4 regions of the Pseudoalteromonas sp. Ld19 genome follow, and region 1 is predicted to be linked to each of the others. Evidence: predicted binding sites of a transcription regulator. Region 1 holds the regulator's gene; each other region holds the start of a gene.

Region 1 (4,612 bases):
CCAGCCTATCGGTGCACTAAATATGCAAGACTTATTGAAAGCAGGAGTATTATAAATGCAATTTGAAGAACTCTATCAACCGCTAAGCGATGATGCTAAAGCACGTGCTAAAAAAGTAAAATTGCTTATTTGCGATATTGATGGTGTATTTTCTGATGGGCGCATTTACTTAGGCAACCAAGGTGAAGAACTAAAAGCATTTAATACTAAAGATGGGTTTGGTATAAAAGCGCTCATTAATAGCGGCTTTAACGTTGCGGTTATTACTGGACGTCACTCGCAAATTGTACAAAACCGTATGAGTAGCTTGACCATACAACACATCTACCAAGGTCAAGAAAATAAACTCGTTGCTTATGAAGAACTAAAACATAAACTTGATCTAACGGATGAACAAATTGCTTATATAGGTGATGATGGTCCTGACATGCCAGTGATGGAATTAGTCGGCTTTGCAGTCGCTGTTAACGATGCTCACCCGCTAATTAAGCGCCTGTCACACTACACCACACAAATGCCTGGCGGCTTCGGTGCAGTAAGAGAGCTTACAGACTTATTAATGCTAGAAAACGGGCACCCACTGACCACACAAGGTACAAGTTCATGAATATAGCGCGCATAATATTAAGCGTTTTATTCATCAGCTGTATGGTTTGGCTTTGGTACCCTTATTTTACGCAAACAAACATTACTACACAGAGCACATCTGAGGTTATAGCTGAGCCTGATTATACTGCAATAGAACTAAAACAAACTGCGTATGATGAGCAGGGCAAAATAAGTCACAAAGTGACAGCTGCCAAAATGGAGTTATATCAACAATTAGGTTTTACCTTTTTTGAAAAACCTATTTTTACTTTATATAACGAAAAACAGGCTTGGCGCATAAATGCTGATGAAGCAACCCTGTACGAAGGCAAACAATTAGTTTTAGAAGGTAATGTTGTCGCTAAAAATCTAACCGATAAAGCAATGATAGAAAAAATCGATGCCGATAATATTCAAGTTGATATAAAGCTACTAACAATGCGCTCAGAGCAACCTGTAGTTGTAACTGGACCTAATTTAAAGATCACTGGTAAAGGCCTAGAAGCCGATCTAAAAACCGAAGTGATAAAACTTATTAACCATACGCGAACCATATATTATGACCAATAAATTTTCAAAAATACTTATTATCCCAACGTTTTTATTAGCATTTAACAGTAATGCAGCAGAGCAGTCGACTCAACCGGCTGCCAACCAAATCTCAATAAGTGCCGATAAACAAGAAGGCCAATTAAAAGCCAATGTGGGTATTTTCGAGAAAAACGTTGAAATTATTCATGGAAATCGCCGTATTACCGCCGACCGTTTAGAAGTACACAAACGCGAAGAGCTCGGTGATAATAAGCAGCTATTAATTGCCACAGGCAGTCCGGCACATTTTGAAGAAAAACAACCCGACGGCACGACTATGAGCGCCAGTGCTGATGAAGTGCGTTACGATGTATCTAAGCGTTTTTTAACGCTTGTTGGTAATGCACAAGTATCGCAAGCGGGGCAAAAAATAAATGCAAAAAGTATTACTTACGATATAGAACAGCAATTAATTAGCGCTGAAAAAGATGAAAATTCAACGGATCGCGTTCACACAATTTTAGTGCCTATTGAAGCTAAAAAAAGTAAAACAAGCGACAAAGGCCAACCATGAGCACATTAAAAGCAGAACTATTAGCCAAAAGCTATAAAGGCCGTGAAGTTGTAAAAAACGTCGGCCTTGAAGTTAAAGCTGGCAGTATTGTTGGCTTACTTGGCCCAAATGGCGCAGGTAAAACCACCACGTTTTATATGATTGTGGGCTTAGTACCTAGCGATAAAGGAAAAATATCTATCGACGATAACGATATTACTCTTTTACCTATGCACAGTCGTGCTAGATTAGGCATAGGCTACTTACCACAAGAGTCTTCAATTTTTAGAAAGCTAACTGTTTATCAAAACTTAATGGCAATTTTAGAAACACGTAAAGAGCTTAAGAAGCAGCAAAGAGAAGATACGCTAAATAATTTATTAGACGAATTTAATATTCAACATATCCGTGACAGCCAAGGTATGGCGTTATCGGGTGGTGAACGTCGCCGCGTAGAGATAGCCCGCGCATTAGCGGCTGATCCCAAGTTTATATTATTAGATGAACCGTTTGCGGGCGTTGACCCAATCTCTGTACTTGATATAAAAAAAATCATAGAACATCTTAAAAATCGTGGGATTGGTGTGTTAATTACCGATCATAACGTAAGAGAAACCCTTGATGTTTGCGAAAAAGCCTACATTGTTTCTCATGGGGAGCTGATTGCATCAGGTACTCCAGAACACGTATTAAATGACAAAACAGTACGCGATGTTTACTTAGGCGAGCAATTTAGGCTGTAACATTTACGCCATGTCTTTAAGCATCTGCTAGTATTAATTATAACAACATAAAAGGATTGTTAGAGATACATGAGGCAATCACTACAGCTGCGCATGGGCCAGCAACTTACAATGACTCCACAATTGCAACAAGCTATTCGTTTGTTGCAACTCAGTACATTGGATCTCCAGCAAGAAATACAAGAAGCGCTCGACAGCAACCCACTTTTAGAGGTTGAGGAGCAAGACTATTCTGAAGACGCTGCAGGTAAAAATGAACAAAAATCAGACACCGATGATATAACTGTTAGCGCATCTGCCGACGATGCTCCAAGCGAATACGAACAAGACAGCGGCGAAGCACTTGCTAAAGATACGGTAAGTGACGACATGGCGATGGATGTTAGCTGGGACGAGTACATGAGTGCAGCTCCAGCCTCTTCATCAGGTCCAATGCCTGAAGACGAGTCTATATACCAAGGTGCATCAACGGAAACGCTCCACGAGTATTTAATGTGGCAACTTCAACTAACGCCATTTAGCCCTACTGATGAAGCGATTGCGATTGCTATTGTGGAAGCCGTAGATGATTCAGGCATTTTAACACTAAGTTGTGAAGAGATTCTCGAAAGCTTCAACCAAGAAAACGAAGATGATAATGAAGTTGAACTTGATGAAATAGAAGCTGTTTTAAAACGCATTCAATTATTTGATCCGGTCGGTATAGCAGCGCGTAGTTTACAAGAGTGTTTGTGCATTCAGCTTAATCAGTTTGATAAAGAAACACCCTATATTAATGAAACAAAAATGATTTTAACCGAGCACATAGACTTATTAGCAGCTCGCGACTATCGTACATTAATGAAAAAAACGAAGCTCAAAGAAGAAGAGCTTAAAGAAGTAATGACACTCATCCATACGCTAAACCCAAAGCCTGCAGATACTATTGTTAGGGAAGAGTCTGAGTATGTAATTCCTGATGTGTCAGTGAAAAAAATTAAAGGCCGCTGGGTTGTTGAACTAAATCCAGATAGCATGCCAAAAATTCGCGTAAACAGCCAATATGCTGCGATGTCTCGCACTGTTAAATCAAGCGGTGATAGCCAGTTTATACGCTCGCATTTACAAGAAGCTAAATGGTTTATTAAAAGCTTAGAAAGTAGAAACGATACATTATTAAAAGTAACTAACTGTATTGTTAAGCAGCAGCAAGGCTTTTTTGAACATGGTCCTGAGGCCATGAAACCTATGGTTTTAAATGATGTTGCTGAAATGGTGGAAATGCACGAATCAACTATTTCGCGTGTAACCACTCAAAAGTATATGCATACACCTCGGGGGATATTTGAGCTTAAATACTTTTTCTCAAGTCATGTAAGTACCGAAAATGGCGGTGAATGCTCATCTACAGCAATACGTGCACTTATCAGAAAATTAATCGCTGCAGAAAACTCAGCAAAACCATTGAGTGATAGCAAAATAGCGGATATATTGGCTGAGCAAGGAATTAAAGTAGCGAGACGTACAATCGCAAAATATCGCGAATCTCTGGCTATTCCACCGTCAAATCAGCGAAAAAGTCTGATTTAAGACGCAAACAAAGAGGGTAATGCTTATGCAACTAAACTTAACTGGTCGTCACGTAGAATTAACTGATTCACTAAGAGACTATATAAATACCAAATTTGCGAAGCTAGAAAGACACTCTGATCATATTAATAATGTTCATGTCATTCTTGATGTAGAAAAACTAAGCCAAAAAGCAGAAGCAACAATACATGTAAGTGGTGCTGAGTTATTTGCCTCAACTGAGCATCAAGACATGTACGCTGCCATCGATTCGTTGATTGATAAGCTCGATCGCCAAGTAATTAAACACAAAGAGAAGCTTGCTCGACACTAATATGATGAAATTAAGCTCACTTATATGCCAGGACTGCAGCAAAGCTGCGGTCCTTTTTAATAGCAAAAAAAGAATTTTAGAGTTTATCAGCGAACTTGCTCACGATAAGCTTCCGTACCTTTCTCAACAAGATATTCTTAGCGCTTTACTAAGTAGAGAAAAGCTAGGCAGTACTGGTATAGGTAGAGGCATAGCGATCCCTCACGGGCGCATGAGCGGTGCACAAGAGCCCTTAGCCTTAGTACTCGTTAGTGAAACACCTATTAGCTTTGATGCAATTGATAATCGTCCCGTTGATATTTTTGTTGCACTCAT
Region 2 (4,612 bases), on a different contig from region 1:
CGGGTTGGGTGATCTGGATTCGGCCAAAAGACGGCGCTAGGATCGGGTTTTTTATTTGCGTTGTAGCGGGCGCAACTATCAATGTAATTTCGTTCATACTCACAGATATTAGTGAGTGCCTCAGACCATATTTCTTCTGTAATCGAATCGGCTTTAAATTGCTCAATGATAGATTGCTTAATAAACTTAATAAGTTCAAATAGCGTATTGTGGTATTTAAGCTCTGGGTCATTCGTTTGAATATGTTCAAGAAACATATTTTCGACGGCACTATTTTTAATAATCGCTTTTAAAAGGTAAGCCAAATGTCGCAAGTTAGTAACTTTATTATCTAATGCAATATCAATACAGTCATCGTCATTGCGTTTGATAAATGTTTTAGTTAATTCAGGGAACCCATCAAATGCGATAGAAGTGGTCCCAGGGGTAAAGTGTTCGTCGGCTACTTTCTTCCAGTGCAGCTCACTAGGCAAAAAACATAATGTTAAAGAATAGCGAGCTTTCCCTTTATTCGCAGGCATTGCTTTATGGGCAAGTTGATGGGGATTGAAAATAATTGAGTCCCCTTTATTTGGTTTAATCAAACTTGGCGAAAAATTGATGTCGTAATGTTTGCACAAAGGAGCAATGTCTATATTTCTCTTGTTTATATTATTAAATATATAGCCAATGTCTTTGAGTTTATCTGTGGATTCTTTGTCTAATACTGCGGTGCTACTGCCGTGTTCATCATAACCATTTAAGTAGGTTATAAGCTTTAAGTGATTTTTAGGACCGCCATCACAATGCCACTTTGAAAAGTAAGTATCTTTTTCTATGTCATCTTCAAGTTTATGCATTGCCCACCACAATACACAATATTCACTTTTAAAATAAGATCTTAGATGGTCATCTACTTCTTGCGTTAATATGTAAGGCAAAAATGACTTTAATACAGCGGGATCTTTTAGTGCTTCTTTATCTTTATCATATTCAGAAATTAAAGTATCGCACAGCAGCTCAGGTACATTATTTTTTACAACATGTTTATGGGCATTTATCAATGGCGTGTCGATTATATCGCGGCGAAAAGCGTTGGTAGCTCTATAATTTAAATTGGTATAGCCTTGGTTTATTTCATAGTGATGCGCCGTATTAACATTAGAGCTTTTAAGCAAGCAGTAACGTATATCATCTATTTCTAATACTTCTTCCGTAGTTATCTGTACCATTATTCTAGCCTTGTTCTATTAATTATCTAATATGATTGACGCAATGCATATTGCGAGCCAAAACTTTATTGCTAAATTTGACTTTTAAAAGGGTCACTTCCTTTGGTATTAAATTCATTGAAGCGTTTTTATTGAGGTTACTGTAAGTTAGTGAGTTAAATTTTAATATAGTATAAAAATACTTTAGGACAACTAAATAGGTTCTAATACTCTGAAATTATTTCATTTTTTCTAAAGCAATCATTACTGTGATCGTTAACCATGCCGCAAGCTTGCATATAAGCGTATACCGTTGTTGGTCCTAAAAATTTAAATCCACGTTTTTTTAAATCTTTAGCAAATGCTGTAGATTCCTCTGTAATTGCAGGGTAATCATCAATATTATTTAACTGACTCACCAGCTGCTTATTACTTACAAATTGCCATTGGTAATTGCTAAAACTAGCAAACTCTTTTTGTATCTCAATAAAGCGCTTTGCATTATTAACAGTCGCTGCGATTTTTAAACGATTTCGTACAATGTCTTTGTTAAGCATTAAGCGTTCTATGTCATCGTGTGTGAATGAAGCTACTTTTTCTACATCAAAATTAGCAAATGCTTTTTTATATCCATCACGTTTTTTTAAAATGGTATACCAACTCAACCCCGCCTGTGCTGATTCAAGTGTGATAAATTCAAATAGTGTTTGATCGTTATAAAGCGGCACGCCCCACTCTTGATCATGATAGGCCACATAGTCAGGTTTAGTGGTATCTAACCATGGACATCGGCACTTCTTTTGTTCAGTCATTAGTCACTCTTTATTTGTAGGCGTCATTTTTATGTCGCGCATTATTTTGTGTAACACGATGAAAATTATAAAATAAAACTTTGGTACAAATTGTGCATTTAGCTCTATATAGACATCAATTAGAGATTTGATTATGGCCCTTGCTACTGTGCTAAAACCACTGTTTATTTCTGCAAATCAGTATAACCCATGTTTACTTCAAGAGGAGTATGTTGGGGAATTAAGTGATCTGCGTAAGCAGGCGAGTTGGCTTTCACATTTGGTTGATACCATGCCTGCGGGTGTCGTGGTACTCGATGGCAAAGGGTTAATTGCTAAAGCGAATCAAATTGCTATGGATATGTTAGGTGAGCCGCTTGAAGGTGAAAAGTGGTTTAATGTTATCCAACGCTCTTTTAGACCGCACCAAGATGATGGTCACGAAGTCTCTTTAAAGGATGGTCGATTAATTAAGCTCGACATCACCGCATTAGCTCCAGAGCCGGGGCAACTTATTTTAATGACAGATTTAACAGAAACGCGCCGTTTACAAAAGCGTGTTGCTCATATGCAACGATTGAGTGCGCTAGGTAAAATGGTGGCATCATTGGCGCATCAAGTGCGAACGCCATTGTCTGCGGCCATGCTTTACGCTGCTAATTTAGGGTCAAAGCGCTTACCAGAAGCCTCTCGTGATACCTTCCAAACTAAGTTGATGTCGCGATTAAAGGATTTAGAAACCCAAGTAAACGACATGTTGTTATTCGCTAAAAGTGGTGAACAGCATGTTGTAGAGCAAGTATCCATGCAGCAGCTACTTAGTGAAGTAAAAGTAGGAGCCGATGTAATGGTTACGCTAAATGAAAGCGAGCTAGACGTTAGCTTACCCGAGCCTGACATACAGATCACGGGTAATAAAACAGCAATTGCCAGCGCTATACAAAATTTAATACACAACAGTATTCAAGTGATCGGGGCAGGTGCCAAGGTTCATTTGAGCGCATCGACGGATAGAAAAGATCATGACTTTGTGCGTATTAGTGTCAGCGATAACGGCCCTGGTATTGATTTAGGGAAAGCCGATAAAATATTTGAACCCTTTTTTACGACTAAAAGCCAAGGCACGGGTTTAGGTTTAGCTGTGGTTAGTTCTGTCGCTCATGCACACCAAGGACGTGTTGAAGTTGATAATAATACACACGGTGGGGCTTGCTTTAGTTTGCTTTTGCCAATTCGTACAGCATCTAAATTAGAGGAATCATTATGAGTAACACTATTTTAGTTGTAGAAGATGATGCAGGGCTACGAGAAGCCTTAATTGATACACTTGAAATGTCAGGTATTGACTGCGTAGCAGCGAATAGCGCTGAGCAAGCTATGTTATTACTAAAAAAAGAGTCGTTTTCATTAGTGGTGAGTGATGTACAAATGGGCGCAATGAGCGGCCTAGATTTACTTCGCAGTATAAAATTAAATCATCCAGACTTACCTGTTTTAATGATGACAGCTTATGCCACAATTGATGATGCCGTGGAAGCAATGCGCTTAGGGGCTATTGATTACATGGCGAAACCATTTGCACCAGAGGTGCTATTGAACATGGTGAGTCGCTATTTACCCGAAAAACCAAAAGAGACAGACGGTCCTATCGTTGCCGATCCAAGCAGTATTCAGCTATTAGAGCTTGCAAGTAAAGTTGCACGTTCTGAAGCCAGTGTCATGGTGCTTGGACCAAGCGGGTCTGGTAAAGAGGTTTTAGCACGTTATATTCACGATAAATCAAATCGTTGTAATGAACCATTTGTTGCTATTAACTGTGCAGCTATTCCTGAAAATATGCTTGAAGCCACTTTGTTTGGTTACGAAAAGGGCGCATTTACAGGTGCAATCCAGGCGTGTCCAGGAAAATTTGAACAAGCTCAAGGTGGTACGATTTTACTTGATGAAATAACCGAAATGGATTTAGCTTTACAAGCTAAACTACTGCGCGTGTTACAAGAGCGTGAAGTTGAGCGTTTAGGCGGTCGTAAAACAATTCAGCTTGATGTGCGAGTATTGGCAACCAGTAACCGCGATTTAAAAGAAGTGGTTGCTAAAAATCAATTTAGAGAAGATCTATATTATCGCCTCAATGTTTTTCCATTAATGTGGAGACCATTGTGTCAGCGCCCAGGTGATATTATTATATTAGCAAAGCATTTAATTGAACGTCATATAACTAAAAGCAAAGAGCCGATGGCTTATTTGGATAAAGTAGCTGAAGAAAAACTACTGGCCCATACCTGGCCTGGTAATGTTCGCGAACTTGATAACGTGATTCAGCGTGCACTTATATTACGAACAGGCGACACCATAAACGAACATGCTATTTTTATTGAAAATTTAGCACCGAGTAATTTTATTATGGACGCTACATCTACATCCGTCCTAGAAGCTGAAAAAGCATCAGAGATTTCAACAGAAAATAAAGAAAAAAGCACGTTAAGTTCAGCTTATTATGATAAGCAAAACGATGATAAAAAAAATATAACAGCTGATCAGCCAAAGCATGATTTACTCGCCGCTGAGACCGGAAGTTATAAAGATGAGCTTAAAGATAAAGAGCATCGTATCATTTTAGAAACACTTGCA
Region 3 (4,612 bases), on a different contig from region 1:
CGTATCCTTTTGATTCGATACGAATAGCGAGCAGTTTTAATAAGCTAGCGTCGTCGTCAACTAATAGTACTTTTGCACCTTGCGGTTTGGTTGCGGCCATAATTACTGCTCCTTAATTTCTTCACGTAGTAAAAGCTGCTGTTCGATAGTTGCTAACGATGAGAGGGTTTCTTGCATTTTATTATTCAGTGCTTGCTGCTCTTTTTTAGCATTTATTTGCATAGTAATGTGCTGTTTTTGAAGCCATAAATATTGCTTTATATCATCAGGCCAAAAATAAGCAAGATCGAGCTTAAGCAACTTAGTCATCACTGTATTTGGGTCGTTACTTATATTTAAACACATAAACTTAAAAAAGCGTTTAAGCTCGCTCTCGCCAGTAAAAATATGTTTGCTAGGCACTAATTTAAATCCGCCACATTGATTAGCATGCCATGCAATAACTTGATCTGTGGTTGGATAACCGGGTTCAATTTTTGCCTTAGGCTTTGGATTTGGTTTGTTTTTTTTATCGTTTTTTATGTTAGTGGCAACTACAGGCTCTGATGTTATTAACACGCGATCTTTTTGCCCGTTATTAATTTTACAACCCGATATAACCATACTGACACTGAGCACACAAAAAATAGCAATGTAACGCAAGCGCATGTTAACTAACTCCTGGATTTTTTGTAATGGGAATTTGAATTAAAAACCGACAACCATGAGGCTCATTATGTTCAACGGTGAGTGTTCCTCTTAATTGTTCAACTGACTCTTTTACAATAGTTAACCCCAATCCACTGCCTTGTAACGTAACACTTTTACTGTGTTTGCCTTGATAAAAAGCACTGAAAATATGAGTTTTTTCTTGCTCCTTTATACCGCAGCCTTTATCAAGCACAGTAATACAAAGTTGGTTTTGCTCAAGCGCTAAATTAATAGTGACGCTTTGCTTATCTTGTGAAAATTTTAAGCCATTTGAAATAAGCTGAATTAAAATCATCTCAATAAGTTCACTAGGCAAAGCAAGTGGCTTATTAGGTAGAGTATTTTGCCACTGCAGAGCCTGCTCACGCGCAGTCAAGCGATGTTCAAAATGGTTGCTAATTTTATTAATAAGGAGGCTAAATTCAACCTCGCTTAGACTATCTTTACTGGTGCGAATGGCATTATAACTTAGCAAGCTATCAATCATTGTGCGAAGGCGCACCATAGATTGGCTAATGAGCTCAAGCACCGCTTTTTGCTCATCGGTAACAGGGCCTACTATTTCATCAGTTAGTAAATCAGTGCCTTCGACCATTGAAGCAAGCGGCGTTTTTAGCTCATGAGTTACATGGCGTAAAAAAGTATCTTTTTGCTGCTCAAGCATGTGTAATTGCGCTTGCACCCACTGGAGTTTTTCTCCTAGCTCAATTAGCTCAGCAGAACCTTTAACAGATATTTTTTGCTGCCAATGTCCCTGCCCCAGCTTATCAATAACCGTAGTTAACCCTTTTAGCCGCCCACTTATGCGCCACAAAAAACCTCCGCCAACAATTAAAGTCAGTGGAATAAGTGCCACCAGCCAATTGATAAATGACGTTTGCAAGCTTGTTAGTTCGTTTTGGTTATTGGTAATTTGCGCTTCGTTTTTATCTCGCAGCCATAAGGTCAGCTCGGCGACAAGATCACTTACTGGCAAAAACAATTCTGCTTGCTGTTGTTTTTCATCAATAAGTTCAACATGTGCGGCTTTTAAAACGGTAAATAAGTGCTGCCACTGCTGAGTGTAATCACGATCGGAATTAATCAGCTTCAGTTCATCAATACTTTGCAGGGATGATTGCCATTTATCGACAATGAGTTTATCGAGCGATTCACTTTTTAACACCCAATTTTGCCTAGTGGCACGCTCAAGGCTATTGAGCTCTTGTTTTAAAATATTGAACGATTTGGTTACTTGGTAGTTATTACTGACAATACTTTGAGTAGCAGCCAACTGTTTGTTAAGCGCATTTAAAAAAACAATTACCACAATAGAAAGCGGGAGTAACGAAAGCAGCATACTTATTGCAAACTGCCCTATTAAATTAGGTCGCCAGTTAAGCATTGCTTGGTATTTTTTAGATATGGTTGCAGACATTGCATCTAGCCCTTTTAGAGTGAAGCTGCTGATTTTACCAATTTTATTTAAGATATCATAACGATAGCTTTGCTATTGAGCTGCTTTCTTATCGCTATAATAGCGTACTAATTTAAAGCAATGGGTATTATTAAGCGTCTACCTTATACACTCGCTGAATTTAATGCGACTAATCGTAAAATAAAGCCGCTTATCGCCAAATAGCAGCAATGTAATCTACTGAGTTATACCAATCGGCTTAACCTGAAGTCTGGTTAAGAGATTTACTTAACGTATTAAATCATGGTGATATTTAAATTTATTTTCTCTAGCTAGAGATTTTCAGTGGAAACAAGACTAATTTACGCGTCAATAGCGGGCCTATTGCAAGTAAATTCAACGCAGTTAGCGCTGAAAATAGCCGCTAGAGATAGATTTATTATCCAGAGTTCAGGTTATTTATATATGTGTCTATTTAACGTTAATAAAACCACGCTAGAACTCATAAAATTGTACAATAACAAGCACACAAAAATTACATTAGAGTCAGTAATTTTTTCTTATCTATTGTGCCTTTAAAACCTAACCAATTGAAAATTAGCTAAAATAATTACTGGCACCCTTTTTGTATTAAGGGTAATTACTATATGCAATAAGGAAATAATTATGAACAACCGTATTTTAGTAACTTCATCATTACTAGCATTAAGTCTATTGGCTGCTAACGCGTACGCTATGGATGTTCACGCGACTTTTAACGAACTTGATAAAGATAGTAACGGTACATTGAGCGAAGCTGAAGCAGGTGAAGATGCCGTATTGCATGAAAATTTTTCGCAAATAGACACAAATCAAGATGGTCAATTGTCACTAAACGAATTTAAACAATTTATCCAATAAGCTCATTTAATAAGGAATGTGATTATGAAACAATTTATAGCTGCTTTTTCATTAATTTTTTTAGCAATGAGTGCCACTGCTTTGGCATCACCAACGAATGTACGTTTTGCCCATTTAGATAAAAATATGGATGGTAAAATATCAATTAGTGAAGCAACGCAAGATAAAGTAGTGATGAAACAATTTGCTGATTTAGACAAAAATGATGATGACATGATCTCTAAAAGTGAGTTTGGAAGCTTTAAACCTTAACAGGTTAAGTTTTACTTAAGGTTTTATCAAGTAAAGTGAATTAAAGCATTTGCCATAATCCCTGAGGGAATGTGTAAAAGGATTTATTGTTGGGAGTTAAATTATGGCAAATGCTTTACCTACTTTTTTAAATTACTAATAATCTTTTGGAAGGAATACCATGAAGATACTCCCCTTTATTACGAGCATTTTAATACTGTTGAGCTTTAATGCCTCCGCACTTGATGTAAAACAACGTTTTGATCACCTCGACATTAATAAAAGCGGTTACTTAACTTATGACGAACTTGAGCCTCAACCACATCTACTGAGTATGTTTGTGATCTGGGATAAAGATCAAAATAGACAAATTTCATTAATCGAATTCAAAAATTACTTAACCAATAATCTTTACTGAATATTTATAATGACACAAACAAGTTACACAAAGAAATAAGCCTTAAAAGCACGCCTAGTCAATTCATTGGTATTCCAAAAGTGAGTTTGTTAATGTAGGTTAATTAACAATAAAAATTAAGCAGCTATGCCACTCATAAAAATAATCAAACCACTCATACTCGCCAGCCTTTGTGCAAGCTCACATTATGCTATCGCACAAACAAAAGTTATCTATAACGCTAATGGCTATACACCTTTGTATAAAAGTAAAATGCAAAAAGGTGAAATACAGCAGTTTTCGACCTTAGTTATTAAAGATGGCAAAGTGGTAAAAATAGGCGGCGACAAACTAAAAAGCAGCTTCCCCAATGCAGAACTCATTGATGCAAAAGGTAATACACTATTACCTGGCTTAGTTGACGCACATGGCCATGTTATTGGCTTGGGTAATAATTTATCGCAACTAGATCTACGTGGCGCAAAGTCTGTTAATGAAATTACCAACAAATTAAAAAAGTTTGCAGCCAATAAACAAGGCTGGGTCATTGGCCGGGGCTGGAACCAAGAGCTTTGGCACAACACTGGTTTTCCTACTGCTGCCGATTTAGATAATGTAGTAAATAACCAACCCGTTGTACTTTCTAGAGTGGATGGCCATGCAATATGGGTTAACTCAAAAGCACTTGAACTTGCCGGTATTACCGCGCAAACCATTGCGCCAAATGGCGGCGAAATAATTAAAGATGAATTTGGAAACCCCACTGGCATATTTATCGATAAAGCGGAATCATTAATAACTCAACATATGCCTGCGCCTTCAAAACAAAATATTAGCGATTCACTTGATGCAGCAGGCGAGCATTTACTCAGTTTAGGAATTACATCGACCCATGACGCTGGAATTGATAAAGCCACTTGGGAGGTTTACAAAGAACGCAGCGAACTAGGTAATTTACCTCTGCGTATTGTTGCTATGTTAAGTGGCGCGAGCCCTGA
Region 4 (4,612 bases), on a different contig from region 1:
TATTCAGCGTTTTCAGAAAAAAGCGCTACCAGATGAAATTCTTGATATGACTGTAACAACTGAAGATGACACTATTTTGATTGCTAATTTACTTAAAGAAGCAAACTTAGTAGCAAGCACTTCAGAAGCAATGCGGATGATTAAGCAAGGTGCGGTTAAACTCAATGGTGAAGAGAAAATCACTGATACTAAACTTGAAATAGCAAAGGGTACAACGGCTATTTATCAAGTAGGTAAGCGTAAGTTTGCAAACATTACGGTTGCTTAAGCACAGTTTAAAAACAAAAGAACCAGCTTAGGCTGGTTTTTTTGTATTTTTATTTTTAGTCTATACAAGCAATTATACTAAACTGCGTAAATCTTTGATCAATTTAACGAATTAAATTGCACTATAACGTAGTTAAAAAATTTTCATTTAGAACAACTAGATACAAAAATTTTTGCCTAGTTCTAGGGCCTGTTTATCTTTCGAGGTTAAATTTGCAGCCGACTGATTGGTATTTAAGCAAGGCAGAGCCTATGCAGTGTGGTTATTCCCATAAATAGGCGATAACGCAGCATAAACGCCAAACATGCGCTGCCCTTGGGTTCTGCCTAGGGGCAATTTACTCTTTGTTGCTCGGTTTTTACTTAGCCCACTAGGTTACAAACCTCACGCCGCGATTAAATCGCCCCTAGATTGAACAAATTTTAATCCTGAAAGGTCAACAGGCCCTATCGTAATTTTATTAACGTTAAATAGACCCCATATATAAGCAGATTGGTATTAAATTACTTTTAATACTTCCACAGCCACAATTACTAACAACCAAAATGCACGAATTTGGTTTAACCTATTAATTATAGTCGGCACATCATCTGCAACAGGAAGTCTGTCAGTACCAATACGCATTTTATTAAATCGTTTGCCAAAATATATCGCAGGTCCCCCTAATTGTATTCCCAGCGAGGCAGAAAAAGCACTTAGCAGCCAACCGGTATTTGTTTGATAAAAGTGCCTGCCGTAATGCTTTATATAATGTACTGCGAGTTTACTTTCATTACTGATAATCACCGTGAATGCAAGTAAACGTATAGGAATAAACTCTATAGCAAAGAGAATCAATTTAAGTGGTGCTAAAAAAGGACTGTTGGGAGTTATTTCAGAACGCCATGCATATTGAATCAAAGTTAATAATCGATAGGCGAGCACAGCTATTGGGCCAAGTACTAAAAATATAAATATAACAACAAAGTAATAACGAGCGCTGCGTAATATTAAGCTCTCTATGAGTGCTTTAATAATTCCAGGGGCAGAGAGTTGGCTCACATCACGGGCCAGTAGCGGCTTTAAAAGTTCGCGAGCAGCAGATTTTTGGTTTTGTTTAGTTAACTTTGCAATGCGAATCGCTTTTTTGTCTACGCTTTTGCTTTCTAGGCAGAGGTATAAAATAAGCCCGGCGAGTAATTCAGGGTAAAAAGCAAACTCTAATATTAGTACAACAATAATGAGTACAATACTTAAAATAAGCGTGCTAGCTAGCATTGCAGCCAAGTATTGATAGTTATCAGGTTCTTTAGGTTTATAAGTACGCTTTCCAATTGCGCGAAAAATAGCGACTAAGGCTGTACTTGGATGATACCAACTAACTAAAGGAATAAAGCGCTCAGCAAGGAGCGCTATAATAAAGGCAATAAAGTCCAAATGGTTTTGAACAATATTGCTAAGCATTTAAAGCTTAACAGCGGTTAGTTTTTCTAGAAGTGCAACAACCATTTTAGATGAATTGATTGATGCGGTTTCTAGGTATTCTTCAAACGACTGCGGAGATTCTTTGCCGGCAATATCTGACATCGAACGGATAACCACAAACGGGGTGCTCAGTGCAAAACACGTCTGCGCTATTGAAGCGCCTTCCATTTCAACAGCAAGCATTGTAGGAAAGTCATTACGTGCTTTATCAATACGTACAGGGTCACACATAAATGTATCACCAGTACAAATTAGACCTACTAAGGTTTTAACATCACTAATTTGTGTAATTGTTTGCTGCGCAGCTTCAACCAATTTAGGGTGAGCTGTAAAACCTGCTGGCATTTGAGGTACTTGGCCAATCTCATAACCAAAAGCAGTTACATCTACATCGTGATGACGCACTTCTGATGAAATTACTACATCGCCAACGCTAAGTGATGGATCAAAACCACCTGCAGAACCCGTATTGATAACACAATCAGGTTTAAAGTTATCGATAAGTAAGGTAGTTGCAATAGTTGAGGCTACTTTTCCAATACCAGATTGAACGAGTGTGACTGTATTACCAGCCAATTCGCCAGTATAAAAAGTGAAACCTGCTTTAGTCAAAATTTGTGGATTTTGCATGGCTTCACGCAAAATTTTAACTTCTGGCTCCATTGCGCCAATAATACCAACGTTCATAGTTTTAAATTCCTGAGTTTGAATAAATTTATTATACGTGAAGTTAGTTATAAAAAACAAAAAAGCGAGCAGTTTTAAACAGCTCGCTTTTTTATGTATTAATGCCCGATTTAAATTTCAGCTAATGCAGTAGAATGAGCTTTAGCTTGCGATGGTGATAGCACCGCTGGTTTGCTGACGCGGTTACGAACAGGACGCTGCGTTTGTGAAGAGCCAAGCTTACCAAGCTTAAACATAATGGCATCGCGCACTTCTGAAGGGCGATACCCTGATTTTACTTTCATACGAATATGTGGGATGCCGGCTGCTTCTAATGCCCCATTAACAAACCAATCTCGCTGTGCTTTATGACCGTCTTTATTCGCGTTGTTTACGAGATCAACGGCAGCCACTATGGTCATTTTTTCTTTATCTATTAATACAAAATCAAGCTGTTTGTTTTTTGCCTTAGCAATTGCTGCTCGTTTAGATTTAACAGATAAACCTTCTTTGCAGTCAATTACATCGATTAGCTTAACGCGGCTAACTATTTTGTATTGGTCGCCAACAGCACGTTCAAGTAAATTTAAAAACGCACTTTCTACTTGCGTAAATACACTTTGCTTACGCGTAAAAGGATAAGGGTTTCCGCCATCATCATTAAACTTTGACACAAAGATTGATGCGCCTACCACTAATACTAAAATTGATAATAAAGCGAACTCCATACGGTAACTCCACAACAACAAATTGACACTAATTTTATAAAGCAATTTATGTGCCTAAATAGTGCCAGTTAAGAATTTACCGCCGTATCTTATTTATATGTAATTGAATTTACGCTTTGTATCCGTTTTCAATTCCTTTCACTGCTATCGCGACGGCATCGTGAGCATGTAATGATTCGTAATGATTGATTTGCAACCAATAATCGGCATAGTTGCTTGCTTCAAGACTCGCTTTTATTTTGCGAGCTGCGTCTTCACAAAACATCAGATTTTGGCCATTTAGACGAGCAAATTCCTGTTCGTCTTCTCGCTTTACAGCAGCCTGAACAGGTGTTTTTAGCTCATTTTCAAGAGTATTAATTAAGTTTATAACATCAAACTCGTTAATATCACGGTTGAGTTTAACCTTTACATTAGCAATTGAACGCTGAGAATGAGGTGTTGCAACAATACCTTGCGTAGTGCCAAGCCATTCGTGAACATCTTTTTGACTTAATGTATCTTGATTGAATTTTTCGTTAAATGCATTTTGTATAAGCTGACGCGCGAGAGCTGCCGAGCATGGGCAAGTTGATGAGTAGGTAACATCGACGGTTAACTCATAGCTAATTATATTGTGCTCAATAGTACTGGTTAATGTTAATGGATAGCTCTTCCAGCCGACTTTACCACTCAATAGTGATTTTCGGCGCAGTGGTAATTCAAATTTAAATTCTATTTGCGCTTTGTCACTGAGATTTTCATGGCTACTAATAAAGGTATTGAGTGTGTTAGCTAACGTCTGCGGATTAACTTGTTGCTCGGTTGAAAGTACATCGAGTGCTAAATATAAGCGCGACATATGAATGCCTTTAGCATCTTCCTTATGCAAGTTTACAAATGCGCGGGCTTTCGCATTAACGGTAACAGGAGCAAGGTCGCGCGATTCAAAAATAAATGGCAGCTCAATTTCAGCCATGCCAACCCAGTCTAACTTACCGGTTTGTAAGGCGGGAGCCGTGTCGGCTATGTCGGGCATGTTAGTTTGCATGGTATGTTACTCGTTATTAGCAATGATAAAGCGACGTATTTTACATGAAATAACCACTGGCTGAAACGAAGACTTTTAACTGTCGCTATCTTCAAAGGTGAATTTTTTCTATTTTTGTCGCACAACATGAAAATAGCGAATAGAAAAATGCTAAAATCGGCGAAAATAATATGTTTAGTATTTTGTTCTGCTCTATTTATATTTAAGCACACAGCTAAGAGATAAACTTAACTATGACCGATTACTCTTTGAGCCCTTGGGTTCGAATTCTTTCTAGCCTGATAACTCGATTTGGTGAGTTTAAAGCGGCCGTTGCTTGCTATACGCTATTTCTGACAGCGTCGCTTATTTTATCAAGCATGTTTTATTATGTGGCTGTAGGGGAAATTCACCTTGTTGATATTTTAGCCGTCATCTTTTTTACCGCAGTGGTTTCTCCGTTAGTCATCAGTGTAT

Evidence for each region. The regulator sigma-54, encoded in region 1, starts transcription at its own class of promoters, with help from an activator protein. The targets are predictions, from matches to a motif close to GTTGGCACGNNNNTNGNNT.
Region 2: the regulator sigma-54 is predicted to act here: its motif matches at 1,255-1,273, upstream of ACJJVZ_RS15260 (GSCFA domain-containing protein).
Region 3: the regulator sigma-54 is predicted to act here: its motif matches at 2,699-2,717, upstream of ACJJVZ_RS16405 (EF-hand domain-containing protein).
Region 4: the regulator sigma-54 is predicted to act here: its motif matches at 3,166-3,184, upstream of ACJJVZ_RS17060 (DUF2726 domain-containing protein).

The regions. Positions count from the first base shown of each region.
Region 1 is NZ_JBISHA010000017.1:257,886-262,497, reverse strand. Features, by position in the region: gene ACJJVZ_RS06350 (KpsF/GutQ family sugar-phosphate isomerase) at 1-55, shown strand, start outside; gene kdsC (3-deoxy-manno-octulosonate-8-phosphatase KdsC) at 56-607, shown strand; gene lptC (LPS export ABC transporter periplasmic protein LptC) at 604-1,158, shown strand; gene lptA (lipopolysaccharide transport periplasmic protein LptA) at 1,148-1,693, shown strand; gene lptB (LPS export ABC transporter ATP-binding protein) at 1,690-2,415, shown strand; gene ACJJVZ_RS06325 (RNA polymerase factor sigma-54) at 2,485-3,984, shown strand; gene hpf (ribosome hibernation promoting factor) at 4,010-4,297, shown strand; gene ptsN (PTS IIA-like nitrogen regulatory protein PtsN) at 4,302-4,612, shown strand, end outside.
Region 2 is NZ_JBISHA010000021.1:709,339-713,950, reverse strand. Features, by position in the region: gene ACJJVZ_RS15260 (GSCFA domain-containing protein) at 1-1,211, opposite strand, end outside; gene ACJJVZ_RS15255 (DNA-3-methyladenine glycosylase I) at 1,415-2,002, opposite strand; gene ACJJVZ_RS15250 (sensor histidine kinase) at 2,136-3,248, shown strand; gene ACJJVZ_RS15245 (sigma-54-dependent transcriptional regulator) at 3,245-4,612, shown strand, end outside.
Region 3 is NZ_JBISHA010000021.1:947,900-952,511, forward strand. Features, by position in the region: gene ACJJVZ_RS16390 (sigma 54-interacting transcriptional regulator) at 1-100, opposite strand, end outside; gene ACJJVZ_RS16395 (hypothetical protein) at 103-648, opposite strand; gene ACJJVZ_RS16400 (sensor histidine kinase) at 650-2,107, opposite strand; gene ACJJVZ_RS16405 (EF-hand domain-containing protein) at 2,753-2,986, shown strand; gene ACJJVZ_RS16410 (hypothetical protein) at 3,011-3,238, shown strand; gene ACJJVZ_RS16415 (calcium dependent protein) at 3,399-3,635, shown strand; gene ACJJVZ_RS16420 (amidohydrolase) at 3,762-4,612, shown strand, end outside.
Region 4 is NZ_JBISHA010000022.1:46,130-50,741, reverse strand. Features, by position in the region: gene tyrS (tyrosine--tRNA ligase) at 1-268, shown strand, start outside; gene ACJJVZ_RS17070 (cobalamin biosynthesis protein) at 767-1,711, opposite strand; gene mtnN (5'-methylthioadenosine/S-adenosylhomocysteine nucleosidase) at 1,712-2,419, opposite strand; gene ACJJVZ_RS17060 (DUF2726 domain-containing protein) at 2,530-3,126, opposite strand; gene folE2 (GTP cyclohydrolase FolE2) at 3,236-4,156, opposite strand; gene arcB (aerobic respiration two-component sensor histidine kinase ArcB) at 4,390-4,612, shown strand, end outside.